DNA from 4 places in the Exiguobacterium sp. GL_137 genome. Region 1 is predicted to be linked to each of the others. Evidence: riboswitches for the same ligand, from Rfam matches in the RefSeq annotation. Region 1 holds a riboswitch; each other region holds the start of a gene.
What was found. Region 1 has a riboswitch for thiamine pyrophosphate ahead of AC3IRK_RS08485 (ECF transporter S component). Riboswitches for the same ligand answer to the same signal wherever they lie in the genome.

Region 1 (5,666 bases):
CGAAACTGACGGGCTTCCATCGCAATCGCAATCTGTTCCGAGCGGAGGATACTGGTCGTAAACAACGGCAGACTGATGTCAAAAAACGTTTGCCACGGCCAAAGTGACCGTTGTTGCCGGACACGACGCGCTTGACGGATCGTTCGAATCGACTGCCGAAAGATCGGAATGAAGCGGAGACCGGCTAAAAATCCATAGGCCAGGCGAACCGGCAGACGACATTGATGAATCAGACTCATGACGAACCGTGTCGCGTCCGTTGTTGCAACGAACGTTACACTCAACAGGACGAAGGCGAGCATCCGCGTCGCGACCAACCAGGCATGTGCAAGACTCTCTTCCGTGATCCGGAACCAGCCGAATGCCCACAATTCCGTTTCACCTTTTCCGAACGCGGCCATCATCCAAAACGTCAACAGAAACAACACACCATAAGGGACGAGACGAATGAGAAGCGTTGACAGCTGCCAGCCGGAGCAACATACGCCGACGGCGGAAAGGATGAGCAGTGCAAACGTCACTTCTAAACGGGATGTCGAAATCAGCAACAGCATGACATAGACCAGGGTCGCCAGTTTGACGGAAGGATTAATTTGAGCGAGCCATGAGTGGTTTTCCTGCATGACGGATCCCCTCCTTTTGTTGCTGATACTGATAGGACACCGGACGAATCAGCTGATTGTCGTGTAAAATCTTGGTTTCCTGAAACAATTCCTCCGGTGAACCGTCAAATTGAATGTTTCCCGAACCGAGGACGAGCACCCGGTCTGCCTGTTGGTACACCAGCTCCATATCATGCGTCACCATGATGAGCGTCGTCCCGGCTGCACGGGCTTGCCGCAAGACTTCAATCAGTTGTGCCGTCGTCTCGGCATCCTGTCCGAAAGTCGGCTCGTCCAGCAACAAGACAGCTTTTCGCTCAAGCAGCATTGTCGCGACGCTCAAACGCCGTTTTTGACCAAGACTGAGTGCGAGCGGCGACTGACCCGCGACGTCCGCCAAGCGATAGTACTGTAAGGCATCATCCATCTGACCGGACGACGGTGAGGTACAACTGATCGTCAGTTCGTCAAGAACCGTCTGTTTGAGAAACTGAAACTCAGGTTGCTGAAACACAAAGCCGACCTGCCGGTAAAATGTCCGGTCCCGCCATTTCTTCAACGCTGTCTGAAACAACTGAATCGTTCCGCCTTGCGCCGGTAACAGTTTGGCCAGCGTTTCGAGCAGGGTACTTTTGCCGGCTCCATTGCGTCCGACAAGCATGATCCATTCTCCGGCGTGGGCGGTCAGCGAGATCCGCTGGAGAACCGTCTGCTTTCCGTGCCGGACGGTCACGTCAACAAGTTCAAATGTCGGTTCGGTTGAAACGGGTTCGCGGACAGGTGGGCGATCGAGTGCCCGTTCTGCCGCGACCTCGGCCGGTATCGTTCCGAATGTATACGGGTAAAGGCGCGGTGTCGCAATCCCGAGCTCAGTCAAAACGGTCCGGCGTTCTGAAAAAATGTCCCGCGGCGGTCCGTCAAGACGGATCCGTCCGGTTTGAAAGACCAGCACCCGGTCCGCAAACGTCACACACTGCTCCAGTTGGTGTTCGATCAGCACCAGTGTCACGTTCGGATCGTGGTGCAATTCCTCAATCAGCTCCATCATCAAACGTTGACCATGCGGATCAAGTTGCGCCGTCGGTTCGTCGAGCAACAGGATGTCCGGTTCGAGTGCCAATACACAGGCTAGAGCAAGCCGTTGTTTCATCCCGCCGGACAGCTCGGCAATCGGCGTCGTCAAGGCGAGGTCAAGTCCGACCCGTGCCAAGACACCTTTAATCCGCTCATCCATTTCAAATCGGGAGATGCTTCGGTTTTCCAGACTAAAGGCCATTTCGGCACCGACCGTCTGCATGCAAAACTGATCGTCCGGCTGTTGGAATAACATCCCGACGGTTCCATCCGTCGTCCATCCACCGGTGACATCGGCTTCAATCGTCTCCGGCAACAGACCGGCGAGGACATGTAAAAAGGTCGTCTTTCCACTGCCGCTTGGACCGACGAGCAACGTCGTTTCTCCTTTATCAATCGTAACCGAAAAATCCTGTAAGACCGGGTGATCCTGATCCGGATAGCGGACTGTCAGGTGCTCACACTGCATCATGCGGCACGCTGCTTTCGTTGTCGTCCGATCGCATACCCATTCAGTGTCCCTGCCTTAACGAGCGCATCGACGATGATTTTTGCGAGTAAGCCGCCGAGCAGAGCACCGCTGACAAGTTGTAAGGAAAACGTCAACAGGAGAGTCGTCGTCGTATAGTAGGCAAATCCGTTCACGATGAGGCTGTAGACCATACTTCCGACGGCAGCGAAGACACCGGACAACATCAAGGTAAACGTATTGAATTTCCGGTATCCGAACACGGCAAAGGCAATCTCGGCCCCGATCCCCTGTGCGAATCCAATCAACAGTGCCGATAAGCCGAAGTGACTCCCTGTAAACAATTCGACGGCAGCGGCGACGACTTCCGCAATCAATGCCGCGCCTGGTTTTTGAATGATGTAGGCGACAAGGGGACTGGCGATGACCCAGATGCCGAACATCCAGTTTGATCCGACCGGTCCGAAGATGGCCGAGATCGGTAACCATAACGTCGACCACCCTAAGTAGAGGACACCACACGCGACGGCGAGCATCATCATGACGATGATTTCTTTCATTTTCCAACTGTTCATAATCACTTCTCCTTTGAATGCACACCCACAAAGAAACCACAAAAAAGACCGCCCTCTATGAAAAGAGAGCGGTCGTGTAACCTGCAAGATGCAGAAAAAGAGCACGAGGATTCCGCTCCACTTTCCTACGCTAGTATGAACTAGATCAGGTTCAAAGGGTCCGAAGTGAATCGTCTCAGCCAAATGGCTCCCCTAGTGGATGTGTCAATGATGTGTACCTTCTTCACTGTACGGCTGTCGACCGGACTTGTCAATATGCATAAAAAAAACCTCCCACGAGGGGAGGAGAGAAAAGATTACTCTTTATCTTCTTTGTTTTCTTCAGCTTGCTCTTCAGAAGTTTGTTCTGAATCGTCTGTCGCTGTATCCGCATCAGCTGCTTGTGCCTCAGCTTCTGCTTCTTCGATTTCTTCAAGTTCAGCTTCAAGTGTCGATTCAACGACCGCTGCGACTTGGATGTCACCTTCTGTGACGACACGGAAATCTTTTTCTTCCGGAAGATCAGCTACTGTGATTGAATCTCCGATTGCAAGATCCGTCACGTCGACTTCGATCCGTTCCGGTAATTTATCTGGTGTTGCGGCAACTGTTACTTTAAAGAGTGTTTGTGAAAGGAATCCGCCAAGTTTCGCACCGGCTGCTTCGCCGACGAGGACGATATCCGTTTCGACTTCTGTTTCTTCATCCATTTTAACAGCGATGAATTCAACGTGTTTGATGGTTGGTGTAAAGATATCCATATCGAGCTTGTTGATCAACGTGTTGACCTTTTTACCGCCGATTTGAAGAGCAACCAAGACGTTTTCGCCGTGATCACGGACAACCTTGACCAATTCTTTTTCGTCGAATGAAATCGGTGTGCTTTCCACTTTGTAGCCATACACGACACCAAGAGCTTTTCCTTCATGACGTAATTGCTTTCTAAGTGAGCGTGGGCGTACTTCGCGTTCTTCTACTTTTAATGTTACTGACATGTTCATTTCCCCCTTGAATTTGGTATAGCCCTCAAAAGGTAATGAATGTAGGAGTGGAACAATAGGTTCCAACAGAAATTCATGCGCTAAATGCTAGTTCAACTGGATTTCATTCAGAAATGAAAAACGAAGTGAGTAAGTAGCATTTCTCTCCCAGGTCATTACGCTGATATTGAGAAACAATAATTGAAAAGCGACCGTGTTGTACGGTGCTAATGTAGATATACCCCTGTCTTTCAAAAGTTAAAACCTTTTTTCTGAATTTGATTGTCGAAAGACCTTCAAACCTGTTGATAGACAACGGATTGAAGGTCTTTCATTTTTTTAAGATTTTCTTTGATTTGTATGGTTAATCACCTGATGAATCGATAAAAGAGGGGGAATCAAGCAGACGGACGAGTTCACGAATCGTTAAAATATCCGGTTTCTGATCCGATAAGACGGCATCAATCATCGTCGCTTTTCGATCTTGTAATTCCGCCATCTTTTCCTCAATCGTCCCGGTCATCAATAACTTGATCACTTCGACCGGTGACTGTTGTCCCAATCGATGGGCCCGGTCAGCCGCTTGCTGCTCGACGGCCGGATTCCACCAGCTGTCGTATAAAATGACGGTATCTGCCGTCGCCAGATTCAGACCGGTCCCGCCGGCTTTCAAGGAAATCAGGAAGACATCGACTTCACCGGCATTAAACCGGTCACACAGTGCGACACGGTCTTCAACCGGTGTCTCACCGGTTAGTAGAAAGTGGGCAAGTTGTCGTGCTGCCAGTCGTTCCCGAATCCGGGCCAACATCTTCGTATACTGGGAAAAAATCAGGATCCGGTGTCCGCTCGCTACTTTTTCTTCAATGATTTCAAGCAGGCGTTCGAGTTTTGTCGATTCACTTGTATAACCTTCGACAAATAACGCCGGATCACAGCAAATCTGCCGCAACCGGGTCAAACCGGCGAGCAGCTTAATCCGGTCTTCACGCTTCGCTTCGTCGAGATGCTGTAACGTTTCCAGTTGCAGTTTCGCCAAGTAGGAAGCATAAAGTTTTTTCTGCGTCGGACCGAGCTCTGTATAATGGTGGACAATCTGTTTTTGCGGTAAATCCTGCAAAACTTCGGCTTTTGTCCGTCGCATCATAAACGGTCGGACGAATCGTTGGATTTCATCATATGACCATGTCTGGAACGTCGGTAAGTCCGGTAACAACGACGGGAAAATGACCCGGAAAATCGACCAAAGATCATCGGTCCGGTTTTCAAGCGGTGTTCCGGTCAAGGCAAACCGACGTTTCGCCCGAATACGGCGCAAGCGGACAGCGGTTTGTGACGCTGGATTCTTCAGATGTTGTGCCTCATCGAAAATGGCGACGTCGTATTCGACGGTCTGGTGTGCCTCCATGTCGGCCCGTAACGACGGGTAGGAAATCAGAAAAATTCCGTCCGCTGGTACTGTCTCGATTTGATCCAACCGTTGTTTCCGTGCTCCGTTCAACAAATGAACGATTCTTGACGGCGCAAACCGTGTAAGTTCCGCCTGCCAGTTATGGAGCAGGGAAGCCGGGGCGACAATCAACATCCGACCCGGCGGAAGCGTCTCGAGATAACCAATCGCTTGGATCGTCTTCCCGAGCCCCATCTCATCCGCTAAAATTCCGTGCCCGTCATGTCCGGCAAGATTCGCCATGAACTGGATGCCTGCCCGCTGGTACGGATACAAATGCCGATCGAGTACTTCCGGGAAGTTCAGGTAGACACCCGTTCCGTTTTTCAGCTCGAGCCACCGTTCTGTTAATTGTTTATGGATATGCAAGAAGGAGGCACCGACTAGATGTTTGAGGTTCGGCAGGGCGGGTGCGCGCAAAACCGCCTCAAGTTGGTCCTGCTCTGCTGCTTCAAGTTGCCGAAAAACGCGTTGTAACTGTTCAAACGCCCGGGTCTCAAACGAGACAAACTGACCGTTCTTTAACCGGTGATACGT
Region 2 (5,666 bases), 320 kb from region 1:
CCCCTTTGTTAATTGTGTTCTTCTCATAATTCTACTATAAGGACCTACTATTGAAAAGTCGCCGTACTGACTATACAATGAATATGTGAAAAATAGTAGCGGTCAAATGAACTTTTACCATCATCCTCATTCATTATTTTAAATTTTGAGGTTGTCTGTCAAGTTTTTTTCTTGTCAGCTACTTTTTTTATGTTGCAACCGTCTTAACAGCATGCTAAGATAGCAAAGTGTCTATTAGGACGAACGCAAAACAACATAAAAGGAGGCGGAACACATGGCACGTAAATGCTACGTTACTGGGAAATCGCCGAAGTCGGGAAACAACCGTTCACACGCATTGAACAAAACGAAACGCACTTGGGGAATCAACGTACAAAAAGTACGTATCCTCGTTGACGGTAAACCTAAAAAGGTTTGGGTTTCAGCTCGAGCGCTCAAATCAGGTAAAGTCGAACGCGTATAAGGCGCAGTAACCGGATGGGAATCTTCCCTTCCGGTTCTTTTTTTGTTCTTTTTTTATTTTTCTTATAAACTAATTGTCTGAATAATTGAAAACGCTTACAATAAGTGAGCAGTTATTTTTTTCAAGGGGGAAGGGTCAACATGCAGTTAAAAAGAGAAATGACAAGCCGACATCTCTTCATGATTTCACTAGGAGGGATTATCGGTACGGGACTGTTCCTCGGTTCTGGATTGACGATTTCGCAAGCGGGACCGCTCGGGGCGGTTCTCAGTTACATCGTGGGTGGGACCATCATGTATCTGACGATGTTATGTTTAGGGGAGATGGCTGTCCATATGCCGGTCTCAGGATCTTTCCAAACGTATACGACACGGTTCATCGGACCGGGTATCGGATTTGCCGTCGGTTGGATTTACTGGCTCGGTTGGGCTGTCACGGTGGCGCTCGAAATCACGGCAGCCGGCAGTCTGATGGATCGATGGTTTCCGGATACACCAATCGTCATCTGGTGTGCGATTTTCACCGTCATTTTATTCGGTCTCAATGCGGTCTCCGCAAAAGCCTTCGGGGAGGCTGAGTTTTGGTTTTCGAGCCTGAAAGTCCTTGCCATTCTATTTTTCATCGTGCTCGGGGGAGCGGCTTGGTTTGGCTGGATTGATATGGCGGCAGCACGTCCGGAAAGTTTGTTCGCCAATTTTACTTCAAACGGATTATTCCCGAACGGCGCCCTGGGGGTATTGACGACGATGATTGCCGTCAACTTTGCGTTCCAAGGAACCGAATTGATTGGGGTTGCTGCCGGAGAATCAAACGATCCAGAAAAATCGATTCCAAAAGCAATCCGTAATACCGTCTGGCGGACGTTCATCTTCTTCGTCCTCTCGATTACGATTGTCGGCGCCTTGATTCCTTACGAAACAGCCGGCGGCATCAGCAGTCCGTTCATCATGGTATTTGATGCCATCGGAATTCCTTATGCAGCTGATTTAATGAACATCGTCGTGTTGACAGCCTTACTGTCGGTCGGGAACTCGGGGTTGTACGCTGCTACTCGGATGTTATGGTCGATGTCACAAGAAGGCATGATTTCGAAAAAACTTGCCATCGTCAACTCACGCGGAGTACCTATGCGCGCTTTGTGCTTTACGATGCTGTTTGCGATGTTATCACTATTGACTGCCTTTTTCGCGGAAGATACCGTCTTCATCTGGTTGTTGTCACTCGCCGGACTCGGTGCGCAAGTCGGTTGGATTTCGATTTCCGCTTCACAGATTGCCTTCCGTCGTCAATTCATCAAAGAGGGACATGCTGTCAGTGAATTGAAATTCAAGACTCCGTTCTTCCCGGTCTTGCCGATTATCTCGTTCTCTTTAAACATGCTTGTACTGATCAGCTTGGCATTCCAAGCGGATCAACGGATTGCGCTGTATATAGGCGTTCCATTCTTCCTCTTGACGTGGGCCTCTTACCACCTGTTCGTCAAAGGAAAACATATTGCGGCTCAAACTGAACGTCAGGCAGCCAGCTCGACATTAAAATCTTAAAAAACTACAAAAAACGTGATCGACTTTTAGGATATCCTAAAGCCGATCACGTTTTTTAGTGGTCTGACAAACTTCTTAAAGCAATCACTTCACCGGTATGCACCGTCACGTTCGCCACTCCGTGATGTGTCCATTCATTGCTGACGGTCAATGATCCGCCGACCGGCACGTCATGATTCGTCAACGGGTACTTGACCCCGCGGAGGGTCAGACATGTCGGAACGAGCGGGATGAAAGAGAGATAGTGAAATCTATCTGCCTCGATCTCATACGTCCCCGGCTGTAAGAAACGAACCTCTTCCCGCTTCGTCATCAAGCGGACTGCCGGAAATTGTTTTAGCAGATAGACGTTTTGAAGCGTCATATCAAGTCGTCCTCCGGTCGCACCGAATATTAACACTTCCGTTGCTTCATACTGTTGACTGACATGTCGTAAAGCCAGTTCCAAGTCGGTCTCATCCTTTTCAGCCGGATGGATGATCGCTCCTTCCGGTTTGTATCCGAGAGAATCAAAGTCCCCAATCGCCAAGTCAAAAGCGAAACCTTGCTGTGCCAACACGGTGACACCTCCGTCAACAGCGATGACAACCGTCTTCTCATCCATAAACGGTTTCAGGTACGGGATGTCTTCCGCCGGACCGGCCGCTACAATCACAACCCGCATCAGACACCCCGTGCTGAATAACGAAGAAGTCGTGGTGCTGTCGTAAACAGGAGTCCTGCGACAATACCACATAACAGATACGATGGAACCATATACGTCGCGTTATAGATCAACGAATACGGGACGACCGGACCTTCCGCATACTCAGCGAAGAACACGATTCCACTAATGACGTGACAGACATAACGGAAACCTGCACCAAGCAATGTCGCACCTAGTACAATCGCCATTAGACGGCCATTTTTCCCGGCTGCTGCTGCTTTTTTGACTTGCCGTGCGAACAGTCCGCTCAGCCCGACGACTCCAAACGCGATCGTATAATCGAGTAACGGCTGGACGACCGTCAGGATTTGTGGAGCGAACATCAGTTGAATCGTTCCGACGAGCGCTCCCGTCACGACCCCACCGACAACGCCGTGACGAAACGCCATGACGAAAATCGGTAACATCGCTAAACTAATTGAACCACCTTGCGGCATTTTAAATGGGATCAATAAATCGAACACCACACCAAGACTTGCAAAGATTGCAATTTCCATTAACATTTGTAGCCGTTTCATCCTTTTTTCCTCCTAAAAAATAAAATCGCAGGACGGCAAAAAGGCAGTACGACGAACGCCGTACTGCCTGCGTGCGCCACATCCCTACGTCCGTCTGAACGGAACAGGTTCGAAGGGTTAAAGTCCAATCACTTCTCTCAGCCGCTTGACGCGACACCCCTTGCGGTCATCATTTAATTTTGATTCTGCCCCTATTATACGTGAGCAGCATTCCGAATACTAGTGATTGCTTCTGAATAATCCGGTGCATTGTAGATAGCGGAACCTGCAACAAGTACGTTTGCCCCATTCTCAATACATAATTTTGCTGTTTCCGCATTAACTCCACCATCGATTTCAATCTCGAAGGATAGATTTTGTTCTGCTTTCATTGCAGCCAGTTGATTTAATTTCTTCATCACACCTGGAATGAACGCTTGTCCGCCGAATCCCGGATTGACCGTCATCAATAAGACCATGTCCACATCTTCAAGAACGTGTTCGATCGTCGACAGCGGCGTATGCGGGTTGAGTACTACTCCTGCTTTCGCTCCAGCTGCTTTGATTTGTTGCAACACACGATGGACATGATTCGTCGCCTCCACGTGGAAGGTTACGATATCAGCACCTGCTGCAACGAAGGATTCGACAAAGTTTTCCGGACGATCAATCATGAGATGGACGTCGAGAACCATATCTGTTTTTTGACGTAAACTGCTTAATACAGGGAGTCCAAAGGAAATGTTCGGAACAAATTGACCATCCATGACATCAAAATGGATATAATCGGCTCCCGCCGCTTCAACTGCTTTGACATCCCGCTCTAAATTTGCAAAATCTGCTGATAAGATTGATGGTGCGATTTTAATCATCTTAATACCTCCGCGTCCGATTCTTGATTTCCTCTACAAACATACCATAATTCGTATACCGGGAAGCCATGATTTCATGGGCCTCGACGGCTTGTTTAACGGCACAACCGGGCTCATTCAAGTGCAGACAGCCACGGTACTTGCATTCGTCCTGTAAAGCAACAAATTCAGGGAAACACCATCGTAACTCCTCGAGTTCCATTTCGTGCGGAAAATCGAGATTCGAAAATCCCGGGGTATCTGCAATTAAGCCTTCGCCAAGCGGGATCAATGTCACATGACGGGTCGTATGGCGTCCACGACCAAGTGCCTTCGAAATATGACTCGTTTCCAGTGCCAACGAAGGTTCCAAGGCATTCAACAACGAACTTTTCCCTACACCGGATTGTCCTGCCAGGACACTCGTTTTATCTTTTAACAACGGACGGACAGATTCGACTCCGGCCAATGTCTCACTTGAAGTTTCGATGACGTGATATCCGATGGTCCGGTAAGCGGCAATGGCTTCCAATACCCCTTGTTCGGCTTCACCTTGTAACAAGTCCATCTTCGTCAAGATGATGATCGGTTGAATTTCCTTTGCTTCAATCAACACTAAAAACCGGTCCAACAGATGGGCAGAAAAATCAGGTTCTGCTGCCGATACGACCAACAAAGCTTGATCGATATTGGCAACTGGTGGGCGGACCAAGAAATTTTGACGGTCTTTTACTTCCAGGATATATCCGGTCTCACTTTCGATGTGTAACACGACTTCATCGCCGACGACAGGGCTGATGCCCCGTTTTCTGAAATTACCGCGTGCCCGTGAACGGATTTCACCTTGAGGCGTCATGACATCATAAAAGCCACCCTGTAAACGGATAATCGTTCCATCCCGATTGTCTTCAATTCGATTTTCTGCCATCCTATGCCCTCCTTTGTCAGGATTAACGTCCTGCTCGTTATTCTTGTGATTTTGCCTGATTGTACGTAATCGTCTTCGCCCGGTAAACTTCGTCATCTTTATAAATCGTAATCTTGCCTTCTTCTCCCGGATCAATCGTCAATGGAACATCAAACGTTTCATCCTGATCAATCGATTCTTCGATGACGGTTCGTTTTCCTTTGGCATCTTCCGTCTCAATCCGGACGAGTTGACGTGGCGCAGGCTCCTCGTCTTCACTGACGCCATCATAGACTACTTTCTCGGGGAACGTCGCCGTGATGGTCTTTTCTTCCTCTCCGCGAGAAATAAAGACCGTTACCGAATCGTTCGGTTCGACTTGCGCACCGGCTTGCGGATATTGACGAATGACCTGATCGAGCGCGACCTCACTTGAGAACTCCTGTTCAAACGTTCCGTCCAGTCCCATCTCATCCAAATAAGCTTTTGCTTCAGCACTCGATAAGTCAGTCAAATCTTTCAGAACGAATACGGGTGATCCATTTGAGACCGTGATGGTAATCATCTGTTCTTTCGCGATGACTTCCGTTCCAGCTGAAATGGATTGCCGGATGACATTCCCACGTTTGATGTCTTCAGAGTCTTCCCGTTCGACATCCACTTTTTCAAAACCGCTGTCCTTTAAGATGGCGATCGCT
Region 3 (5,666 bases), 620 kb from region 1:
TGACGGCGATTAAGATGGCGAAGACAACACCGAGCGCACGGTTTTTTAAACCCTTTTCGATGTAGTAGGCGGGACCGCCGCGGTAGGCATTCGTTTTACTGTCGCGGACTTTATAGACTTGAGCAAGCGTACTTTCAATTAAAGCAGTTGCGCCTCCGAGTAATGCAACCATCCACATCCAGAAGACGGCACCGGGTCCGCCGAGCGTAATGGCAATCGTAACACCGGCGAGGTTACCAGTTCCGATTCGTGTAGCGGCACCGATGAAGAAGGACTGTAAAGAGGTAATGCTTTGTCCTTCATCGTCCGTTGTTTTCTCGTTTTTATCGAGTGTGACACGGAACATTTCTTTTAAGTACCGGAACTGAATGAATTTTGTCCGAATCGTAAAGTAGATGCCGACTCCGATCAGTGCCGCGATTAAAACATAAGACCATAATAAGTTGTTGGCAAAATCGACTCCTGATTGTACTGCTTGCTGAAAGGCATCCATCTGAAAAATTCCTCCTAATGTGTTGTAGTAAAATGGCTATTCGCTAAATTATACGAATTTTCAGATAATATGCAAGGTGAATTTTAAAACTTTTTTTCATAAATTAACACGGTTAACTATTTAGAAAGTAGAGAATTTGAACTGTTTTTGAAAAATAAAAGAGACCTGTCGACTAAATCGACAGGTCATAAAATCACATAATTTAGGAGGAATGACTCATTCCGAAGCTAAAAATTGTTCGTATTGCGCATCGAGCTGTTGGACAAGTTCTTCACGGATAGAAAAAAGTTTCACCGTCTCTTCATAATCCGTCGTTTCAGAAAGTTGCCGATCAAGCATCTTCAGTTCCTGTTCCAATCGTTCGATCGTCTCTTCTACTTGACGTGTTGTCTGTACTGGAATAGAAGGAGATGGTCGTTTTTTAGCAGAGACGACGTTCTTCGGTATTTTGGCGTCAGGCGGCTGTGTTTGCCGTTTGGTTGACGCATAGACATACGGACCGGGAAACAGCTCCATCGTCTGATCAAGCCAAAGGGTCTTCGTAAACAGCCGGTTCAAGAAATAGCGGTCGTGCGAAACGGCGATCAACGTTCCGTCAAACGATTCGAGTGCCTCTTCAAGCGCATCACGTGATTCGATGTCGAGATGATTGGTCGGCTCATCCAAAATCAGTACGTTCAAATCGGAGTGGACCAGAACCGCGAGCATCAGCCGCATGCGTTCGCCACCACTTAACGCCTCGACCGGTAAGAAGACCCGGGGGCCAAAAAACAAGAACTGGGCGAGACGCTGCCGCGCCGTTCCTTCATCGAGATCAACGGTCGTGCGAAAAACGTCAATCAAACGTTCACCGGGCGGGAAGTCAACTCGTTGCGACAGGTAGCCGATTTTCACTGACGGTCCACGCGTAATCAGACCGCTTGTCGGTTCGAGATGGCCTAACAGGAGATGCAATAGTGTGGATTTTCCGCTTCCGTTTGCGCCGACGATGGCGATTCGATCTTTTGCCGAAATCTCAAAGTTTAATGAATGAAACAACGGTTGTTTAGAGAAGGCAATACTGACATCCTCGACGCGGTAAACCATCCGGCTCGTTTTTCCATGTGCTGCAAACGCAAGATCGGGGGTCTCGGCGTCAAGCCTTGGGCGTTTGATCCGTTCGATCCGTGCGAGTGCCCGTTCCATCGATTTTGCTTTTCGGAATAGTTTTTCGCTTGGTGGTGACGCTTCGTTTGCCCATTGCCGCAGACGGCGGATCGCTTCCTTCATCTGCTTGATCTTCTTCTGTTGTTCCTGGTAAGCATGGAATTGCTCAAGTAGAAGGCGTTCCTTTTCCTTCACGTAAAACGTGTAATTTCCCTGGTACAGCTGAATCTGCCCCTCCTCCAGTTCAGCGATGCGCGTCACGACCGCATCAAGAAACACACGATCGTGGGAGACGATCAGGACAGCCCCGGCATAATCGGCTAAAAAGGATTCCAGCCACTCGACGGCGTCTAAATCCAGATGGTTCGTCGGTTCGTCGAGGATCAACAACTCCGGCTCGGTCAACAACATCCTTCCGAGGCAGATTTTGGTCTGTTCGCCGCCGCTGAGCTGCTCAAACGGACGGTCCAAAAGGGCATGCAACTGCAAGCCGTTAATCATCCGGTCGATTTTGGAATCCAGCAAATACCCGCCTTGGCGCTCAAAAGCTTCGGTCTCTTGCGTGTAGCGTTCGAGCAACTGATCGATTTGATCCGTTTTTGTCGCCATGTCCCGTTCGATTTGTTGCAGGGAGCGTTGTAAATCGACAAGCGTGGCGAAGGCAGTCCACAGGACATCACGCCCCGTCATTACGTTGTCGAACACGGGAAGTTGTGCCAAATAACCGATGGAGAGCCCGCTTTTTTGATAAATCGTTCCGCTGTCTTCGGAATCAAGACGGGCAATCAAACGTAAGAGCGTCGTTTTACCGCTTCCGTTTCGGCCGATCAAGCCGATGCGGTCTTGGTGCTCGATAAAGAGGGAGACGTCCGTTAAGATATCGTCGCCTCCGAATTGTTTTGTCAGGTGTTGGATGTCGCAGATCATCATATGAAATGTCCTCTCTGGCGCATCAAAAAAAGGAGAGCGCAAACAGCACTCTCCTTGACTCGTGGAAGATGCGCTTTGCTTTATTTTTCAGGTATGAGGTTCGTTAAAAAAGGGCAGACTAGTCCCTTAGAACGCCATTCCATGAAAAATCGCGCGCAACAGATACAGTTGTTCCATCAACCAATGCTTACACGCAGCAAAACCCATGTCTCCACACCACCTTTTCCGATTCAATACATCTATTTTACCATGCCTGACAGAAAAGAAAACGTTAATCTTTATTTAAATAAGCCGGCAATCGAGTTGAAGAATGCACTGAGACCATCAAACAACTTCGCAAAAAATCCTTTTGTCTCTTCTGAGGTCGCGAAGGCCTGGATATCTTGTCCGGCATCTTTTAGACCACTCTCGATTTGACCCCAGTTCAGGTCCGCTTGTTCCATTTGATTAAACAGTCCGGTCAACCGGTCCATCTGAGCATCGGATAAATTGATGTTATTGTTTTGGATGACTTGGACGATGACGTTTTCAATCTCGACCTTCGTTTCCGGCTGTTGTTTCGCGATTTCCGCTTTGATTTCATTCATCAAGTCGGCGACTTTATCCGTCCCGACCGTTTTCCCGACATCGGATGTCACAGAGAGTTCTTGCTGGGCAAGGTCTTTTCGTTCATCCGTCAGTTTGATGCCGGTCTCGGCAGATGTTTGATCATACGCTTTCATGATCCCGGTCAAAGCCGAAGTTCCGGTTACCTTGTACGGGGACGTGATCGTAATGTCCGCATCCGTTACACCCGCTGTGACGAGGGCGTTGAGGTACATGTCTTTTGTGACCCAGGTGATGTTTTCGGTCGCGACAGATAATCCATCACCTTTTTCAGCCAACTCAATTTTAGCGGAAGAGTACATGCCGCCACCCCGTTGTGATTGGGGAATGTTTTTCCCGAGATATTTTTCTTCATCCGCAGATGTTGCAATAATCGGAGTAATGCCTTCCGGTGCATTCAGACGGGACAAGACCCACGATTTATCCTTTGCCCCAAGTGATTCGCCAAGGGTGACGATTGTTTTGTCGACCACTTGTTCAGCAGATGCGGCCGTCGGTAGCAGTAAGGTAGTAGCAAGTAATGCCGAAGCGGTCCATGTCATGGTTTTATTCATAAAAGTTCCTCCATAAGTTAAGTATCAGGTACTAAATTTAGTCTAATCGACCGGCGGCAGAAGAGAATCGGTCTCAAGGACGAGCCGTCATCCACCTTCCGTCATGTTCCATTGTACAAAAAAATGGAGTGAAATGACGAGAATGGGTCAATTCCACATCAAATCATGATAAACTCAAAACAAATCAAATAGCGACCACTAGGGGAGTCAGTAGGCTGACTGAGACGACGGAGACGTTCGGACCCTTTGAACCTGATTAAGTTTGGACTTACGGAGGGAAGTGGCGTGGACGATCCTCTTTTTATGGTCTTTTCACGTCATGCCTGACATCAGGTGTGGCGTTTTTTGATTACAAAAGGGGGAACCAACATGACATTCAGTGAAGAAATCCGGCAAGCGGCAAAACGGTATTGGGACAGCAGCTTTACCCATCCATTCGTGACAGGGATTGCGGATGGAACACTACCAGAAGCAAAATTTCGCCATTACGTCCTACAGGATGCCTATTACTTAAAACATTTCGCGAAAATTCAGGCGCGGGCCGCATCGAAGGCACAGGACTTCGCGACGATTGCCGAACTCGCGGAACATGCGACGTCGACCTATGCTGCAGAACTCAGTCTGCATCAATCGTTTTTTGAACCGCTTGGGATTTCGGACAAGACACTGGCAGAGTTTGAACCAGCACCGACCGCATATGCGTATATTTCGCATATGCACCATGCAAGTGAAGGGACGCTTGGGGAGACCATCGCTGCGATTTTACCGTGTTACTGGCTTTACTATGAGATTGGACAACAGTTACAGGCAGCGACACCGGCTTCACCGATTTATCAGCAATGGATTGCGACATACAGTTCCGAATGGTTCGAGCGGGTGGTCTTTGAACAGATTGACCGGTTAAATGAGTTGGCAGAGAAGGCGAGTGAACAAGAACGCGTCCGGATGAAACAACATTTCGTCAGAAGCTGTTATTACGAATTGATGTTTTGGCAGATGGGCTGGGCGGAAGAAACGTTTGAACGGCAGTACGAACAGACGATGGAAATGACATCATCCAAGTAAGGAAGGAAATACAAACACCGGATCCGACGATAAGCGGATCCGGTGTTTGTTCTATAGAAAACATCAATCAACTGTGGTGTTCAATCAAATCGGCGAGACGTTGTTTCACGAGTGACGGATTCGTTAAGTCCTGGTTCGATAATGAAAGTTTCGTCATCGTCTCATCGGTTCCTGCCATTTCACTGAACAGCGAACCGAGACTGTGGGCACGGCGGTCGATTTGGACGACGATGTCGATGCCGAACCGGTCTTGCAACAGGATGACTTCGATTTCGTCCAGCTTGTGAGCATAATGAGTACCGCGGGCAGAATACTCAAGTTCCTGCGCGATCGGCAAATCTTTCCGGAAGCGGCCCGGCAATTTCTCTGTATCAGCTTTCTTGAGGCGGAATCCGAGGTTTTCCATCGCTTCAAGGATGACCGATTGGTAGTCATTCGCTTTGACGACGACAGCATCGTGGTCAGAAGGGTCAACCGCCTGCGCGATATCAAGACCCGTCTCGATCCACGACTTCGATTGGCTGACGGAAAGTGGTGTATTAAAAGGGACTTGAAGCGTAAACGGTATTTCCCGTTCGACGTCTGCTTCAATCGTAAACGGGGCTTCATTTAATGCAAACCGGTCCAGTGTGAACGTCGTGAATGCCGTGCTGTCCCCGACTTCTTGTTTGTACTGGGTATTGAAGGCGAGATAAATCCGGGCGATTTCCTGATCGACGTTACCGCCCTTAATATGAACGACTCCTTGAATCGTTCCACCGGGTTCACAGTGATCTTGTTCGAGTCGTGTATCGACCGTTGCGGCACCAATGCCGATTTGTGAAAGAATTTTTTTGAACATGTTGTGTTCCTCCTTTAAATTAAGTATGACG
Region 4 (5,666 bases), 1.0 Mb from region 1:
CGTTGGAATCGTATCGACGACTTGTCCAATCTCTTCTGCACGTACTTGATCAATGGCAATCGTTTCACAACGTGGTGCATCCACCGTCATCACCTCTTTCCCTTTCATTCCACCATCGTTTCAAGTGAATTGCAAGAAAATCACTTCAGGACTCAACTAGTGCCTGCTATTCCAAAAATCGGAAACTCAAAAAAGTCTGTTTCCCGTCGTTTAGAGCGGAAAGCAGACTTTTTCATTGGACATTCCTGTTTGAATCATTTTTTCATTTCTCACGGTTTCGTCTTGAGATCGCGTAAAAGAACCAGCCACCTAAAAAATTTCCGATATCCCAGACAATCCGGTTTGAATCGACAGCACGCACACCGATATCGATCACGCCTGTACTTTTCAAACGTTCTTTATAGCGGTTCCGTAAAAAGCACGGTAACGGAAGAGGTAACATCATCCGGTAAAAAATATCCAGATGTGTGTGCCCCCAGATTTCAGTTGCGATTGAACTCGTTTGGATGAGCAAGGAACGTTTATACTGTTGTCGGTATTTATTCTTTAATAACACAGCTAATTGATACGAATAACGATTCGGGAAAGGAAATAGAGCTGCACCTAAATGATATTTCCCGCGATTATCGATTCGAATGACTTGTGGTTCGATTTTATACCGAATCCAGCGTCCTCGAAATCGAACAGACTGCCATTTCACGACCATCACCTCTACGTGAACTATACCCTGCCTGAGGCGCTCTGACGCACTTGTTTCACGGTCGTCTTAAAATTTTTCGTCGTTCGTTCAATGTCTTCACTTGCAAATAAAGCTGAAACAACGGCATATCCGTCCACTAGAGAACCAAGTTCCGGAACGTTTGTTTCAGTAATTCCACCGATTCCCACCAACGGGATATGAACGGCTTTACGAATCTGTTCCAACGTCGCTCGCGCCATGAATGTCGCATCTTGTTTCGTTGCTGTCGGAAAGAGTGAACCGACCCCTAAATAATCTGCGCCTTCCCGTTCTGCTGCAACAGCTTGTTCCACTGTTGAAACAGAAACACCAATCGTCGCTTCCGGTAACAAACGGCGCGCTTCAATTAAGGGAATATCATCTTGACCGATATGCAAACCGGCATCGACCAGCAAAGCGATATCAATCCGATCATTGATAATGAACGGAATATCGTAACGTGCGGTGAGATCTTTTAATGCAATGGCTGATTCCAGAAAAGTTTTACCGGAACTGTCTTTTTCCCGTAATTGAACAACCGTTGCGCCTCCTTTAATCGATGCTTCGACGGCGTCTGCCAGGGAAAGATGTGGATGCAAGCGTCGATCGGTCACGGCATAAATCAAATATTCACTGTCCATTCATTTATACCTCCGGCAAACTTTTTTCTGTCATCAAACTCACTGCATCGAACAGCCCGGTTCGAAAACCTCCGATACCGGGAGAATCCTCAGCCGACTCCCCTGCTTTTCCCATAGCATACGTCCCAAATACGGCTGCCTCAAAACGATCGTATCCTGCTCCTAAAAACGTCGCAATCAAAGAAGCGGTCATACATCCCGTTCCCGTGACTTGGCCAAGACGTTTCGTCCCGACATCCAGATGATACTGGCGATTTCCATCTGTCACAAAATCAATCGGACCCGTTACGACGATGAGTTGTTTCGTTTCACCTGCAAAGGTATGGACACTTTGAAAATCCAGGGATTCTCCTTCGGCAACATCCACTCCTTTCGTTCGAGCGGCCTGTCCGAGCAATGTCTTGATTTCCGATGCATTTCCTTTGATGACCGTAAAGGTGATTTCATCCATTAACTGCTTCATAAAATCTGTTCTTAATGTCGTCGCTCCTGCGCCTACCGGATCCAAAATGACCGGTTTCCCCAATCGGTTAGCCGTTTTTCCTGCTAAAAGTTGGGCTTGGCGCATGTCCGGATTGATCGTCCCTGTATTGATTACGACGGCATCTGCGTGCCTGACCATTTCTTCCACTTCCAGCAGGTCATCTGCCATCACAGGAGAGCCACCAAGTGCCAGTGTCATATTGGCGCAGTCATTAATGGTTACAGTATTCGTTAAATGATGAATCAACGGTTTTTTATCATGGATGCGTCGTAACATGTGTATCCCTCCAGAGTTCATGAAAATGATGCGTCGGACCAACACCGCGTCCGAGCGCAAAGCCGTGGCGAATGGCTTCCGTCACATAACGTTTTGCATAACGGATGCTGTCTTCCACTGAAAGACCAAGTGCAAGATAGGAAGCGATGGCAGCAGATAATGTACAGCCTGTACCATGGGTATGACGGGACTCGATCCGTTCTTGTTCAAAGACGACATATCGCCCGTCTGTATATAAAAGGTCAGTAGCGTCCCGTCCCTCCAAATGTCCGCCCTTGAGCAAAATAGCACCCGTCCGTTTTTCAGCCAGTTTTTCCGTCGCCTGTTTCATATCGGCAAGCGAGTGAATCGTTCCGCCAATCATCCGCTCGATTTCAGGAATATTCGGAGTCACAAGTGTAGCCAATGGTAACAGCTGTTCGAGCAAGGCATGTTCTGCATCCGGTTGCAACAAGCTATAACCCCCTTTCGCGACCATGACCGGGTCGAGAACAACCGGAAGTTGATGTTTTTCCAGTTGTTGTGCAATCACTCGGATGGTGTCTTGATTGGAAACCATTCCAATCTTGACCGCATCGACACGGATATCGGAAAAGATGGATGTCAGCTGTGCTTCCACGAGCTCCGGGGATACGTCCTCGACCGCTTGAACACCTAACGTATTTTGTGCCGTAATCGCCGTGATGACGCTCATTCCGTATACACCGAGTGCCGAAAACGTTTTTAAATCTGCTTGAATTCCAGCTCCACCTCCGGAGTCGGATCCAGCAATCGTCAATACGTGTTTCATTCCAATTCCTCACTTTCCTGGGAGCAAATAAGGAGAAAACGGACAACAAAAAGCGCCGTCCGCTGTAAAAAAGCAGACGACGCCATGAACAACCAGTTCTACTGATTGAAGTCTTCATGTCTTCGATCTCAACTTTCCTACGCTGGTATTATCCAGTTCAGGTGACAGGGTCGAAAACAGAATGGTTTTCCTCTCAGCCGGACTCCTCCAGCTCCCCTAGTTGCTCGTAATTTAAATTCTTTTTCACTGTATCACAGCACCATTAAAAAAACGAGCCGAAGCTCGTTTTTAAAGGTATCCAAGTGGATTGACCGTGTTAGCTGGTCCTGTCGCACTGTATTGGTATCCACCGATATGCAATTCAAAGTGTAGATGCGGTCCTGTCGAATTCCCGGTACTGCCAAGAGTACCAAGCGTTTGACCTTGAGTTACCGTCTGACCTGCCGAAACCGATAACGAATTCATATGACCGTACACTGTTGTATACACCTGACCGTCAAGGAAATGCGAAATCATGACATGATTCCCATAAGGTCCGCCGCTACCAGCCGTAATGACTGTTCCGGAAGCTGCTGCTCGAATCGGTGATCCGACGGGTCCACTGAAGTCGACACCATTATGGAACGTATAGCCGTTCGCTCCACTAGCCGGTCCAAAACCTTGTGAAACACCGCCTGAAGCCGGACGAATAAACTTCGCCGATCCTGTCGGCACACTGCTGACAGGAGTCGGAAGAACCGTTGCTTCGCTTGACTCACGCGTTGATTTTGCCGCCTCTTTTGCAGCACGTTCAGCTGCTTCTTTTTCAGCGGCCGCTTTTTCTGCTGCTGCTTTCGCTGCTGCTTTTGCTGCCGCAATCGCTCTTTCTTGAGCCTCTAAAGTCGCTTGTAATTCTTTTGCATTTAACAGTTTAGTCGTGAACTTTGTTTTCCCTTTACGTAATTTATTCAGGGTCGCACTCCGTTCTTTCATCTGTTGTTTTAACTGTTTCTTTTGGACGAGTAACGACTCTTTCTCTTGAACACGCTCCGCCTTTTTAGCAATAAGATTTTTTTTCATTTCTGCTAGCTTTTCTTGTGTTTCCAAATAAGCAGAAATCATTTTATCGTCTTGTTCGGCAATTTTTTTACCTGCCATAACACGACTAAACAAATCACCCAAGTTTTTCGAACCAAAAATGACTTCTTCCCATTTTATAGAATTACCATCATTTTCTTGAAGGACACGTAAGCGGTCCCCAAGCAATTCTTCTTGCCGGGTGAGCATGATTTCGTAGCGGGCGATTTCCGCCTCAAGATCTTCAATTTGGAGATTCAATTGTTTAATCTGCTTGTTTTTTTCCGAAATCCTGAAAATATTTTCGTTGATGGCCGCATCAATTTTATTGATTTCGCGTTGCTCTACCGATATTTTAGCTTCCTGTTTTTTGATGGCTTTTTCCAAGCGACGTTGCTCTATTGCATTTTGAGATTTCTTTTCTTTAATCGTTGCAGCTTGACCAGAAGTCGGCACAGTGGATACAAGTAACGCCCCTAACAATACCGTTGCAAACAATTTTTTAAACATGTTTGGTTTCCTCGCTTATGTATGATTTCTTATTTAAAAAGTATTTAATTCAAAGTATTTCTGTCTGAGATTGATTATAGCACCGTAATAGTTTCAGGAAAATTTCATTTGTGTTTCAACTGAAAGCGTTTTATTTTAATATAACATTTTATGTTTTTATAAAAACATAAAAAAACGACTGCCGCAGCAATCGTCTTTTCTCGTTATTATAACATCGACATTGGATTTACAGAATTTGCTGGTCCTGAAGCACTGTAGCTGTAACCACCTACATGAATTTCAAAGTGTAAGTGTGGGCCTGTTGAGTTCCCAGTGCTACCAAGGGCTCCGATTTGTTGTCCTTGACTGACACGTTGTCCGGCATGTGCATTTAACGAACTCATATGCGCGTAAACTGTTGTATACGTTTTTCCATTTAATTGGTGTGCAATCATGACATGATTACCGTACGGACCACCACTTGATGCAGTGATGACTGTCCCTGTTGCCGCTGCAACAATCGGGGTACCGACTGGAGCGCCGAAATCAATACCATTGTGGAAAGAGTAACCATTCGAACCGCTTGCTGAACCATATCCTTGTGTGATTGATCCACTTGTTGGATGAATAAACATAGAAGAAGATGATGGTGCAGGCGTTGGTGCCGCTGGTTCTGGTTCTGGTGTTGGTGCTGCTTTTGGCACAGTCACAGATGGTGTAGATTGTTTTGTTGAAGTTGCAGGTGCTGACGATTTTTGTTCCGCTTGTGCTGCTGCTTTAGCAGCGGCCGCTTCTGCCGCCTGTTGTTCAGCTGCTGCTTTTTGAGCCGCTGCTGCTTGTGCCGCTTGTGCTTCTGCACGTGCTTTTGCTTCACGTGCCGCTTGTGCTTGACGCTCTTTTTCGATTCTTGCTTCACGTTCGCGTGCTGCTTTTTCAGCTGCAATCGCTTGTTCTTGTGCAATCAAAATTTGTTGTACTTCTTTTGCATCCATCAATTGCGTTTCAAATTTCTTTTTTTGTTTCCGGAGTTCTTTTAAGCGTTTGTTTCGTTCTTTAAGCTGTTGCTCAAGTTCAGCTTGTTGACGTTTTAGTTCTTGTTTCTCCGTCACAAGTTTAGCTTTTTTATCTTTTAGTTCTTGTTGAGCAGCTGCTAATTTCTTTTGTGTGTTTTGATAGTCGGTAATCATTTTATCGTCTTGTTGCGAGATTGAT

Region 2: it holds a riboswitch for thiamine pyrophosphate, as region 1 does, so the genes downstream of both, thiT (energy-coupled thiamine transporter ThiT) here and AC3IRK_RS08485 (ECF transporter S component) in region 1, are expected to answer to the same signal.
Region 3: it holds a riboswitch for thiamine pyrophosphate, as region 1 does, so the genes downstream of both, tenA (thiaminase II) here and AC3IRK_RS08485 (ECF transporter S component) in region 1, are expected to answer to the same signal.
Region 4: it holds a riboswitch for thiamine pyrophosphate, as region 1 does, so the genes downstream of both, thiD (bifunctional hydroxymethylpyrimidine kinase/phosphomethylpyrimidine kinase) here and AC3IRK_RS08485 (ECF transporter S component) in region 1, are expected to answer to the same signal.

Annotation. Positions count from the first base shown of each region.
Region 1 is NZ_CM174406.1:1,583,584-1,589,249, forward strand. It holds gene AC3IRK_RS08475 (energy-coupling factor transporter transmembrane component T family protein) at 1-623, opposite strand, end outside; gene AC3IRK_RS08480 (ABC transporter ATP-binding protein) at 589-2,148, opposite strand; gene AC3IRK_RS08485 (ECF transporter S component) at 2,145-2,720, opposite strand; TPP riboswitch at 2,826-2,924, opposite strand; gene AC3IRK_RS08490 (50S ribosomal protein L25/general stress protein Ctc) at 3,017-3,694, opposite strand; gene AC3IRK_RS08495 (DEAD/DEAH box helicase) at 4,044-5,666, opposite strand, start outside.
Region 2 is NZ_CM174406.1:1,906,756-1,912,421, forward strand. It holds gene rpmB (50S ribosomal protein L28) at 275-463, shown strand; gene AC3IRK_RS10140 (amino acid permease) at 604-2,007, shown strand; gene AC3IRK_RS10145 (thiamine diphosphokinase) at 2,063-2,671, opposite strand; gene thiT (energy-coupled thiamine transporter ThiT) at 2,671-3,231, opposite strand; TPP riboswitch at 3,296-3,402, opposite strand; gene rpe (ribulose-phosphate 3-epimerase) at 3,426-4,082, opposite strand; gene rsgA (ribosome small subunit-dependent GTPase A) at 4,084-4,989, opposite strand; gene pknB (Stk1 family PASTA domain-containing Ser/Thr kinase) at 5,027-5,666, opposite strand, start outside.
Region 3 is NZ_CM174406.1:963,794-969,459, forward strand. It holds partial or broken gene AC3IRK_RS04980 (alanine/glycine:cation symporter family protein) at 1-493, opposite strand, end outside; gene abc-f (ribosomal protection-like ABC-F family protein) at 710-2,569, opposite strand; gene AC3IRK_RS04990 (DUF1002 domain-containing protein) at 2,848-3,729, opposite strand; TPP riboswitch at 3,920-4,025, shown strand; gene tenA (thiaminase II) at 4,099-4,794, shown strand; gene AC3IRK_RS05000 (sporulation protein) at 4,862-5,635, opposite strand.
Region 4 is NZ_CM174406.1:555,791-561,456, reverse strand. It holds gene AC3IRK_RS02950 (ArsR/SmtB family transcription factor) at 1-84, opposite strand, end outside; gene AC3IRK_RS02945 (hypothetical protein) at 263-706, opposite strand; gene thiE (thiamine phosphate synthase) at 721-1,359, opposite strand; gene thiM (hydroxyethylthiazole kinase) at 1,364-2,119, opposite strand; gene thiD (bifunctional hydroxymethylpyrimidine kinase/phosphomethylpyrimidine kinase) at 2,100-2,909, opposite strand; TPP riboswitch at 3,027-3,137, opposite strand; gene AC3IRK_RS02925 (murein hydrolase activator EnvC family protein) at 3,198-4,475, opposite strand; gene AC3IRK_RS02920 (murein hydrolase activator EnvC family protein) at 4,682-5,666, opposite strand, start outside.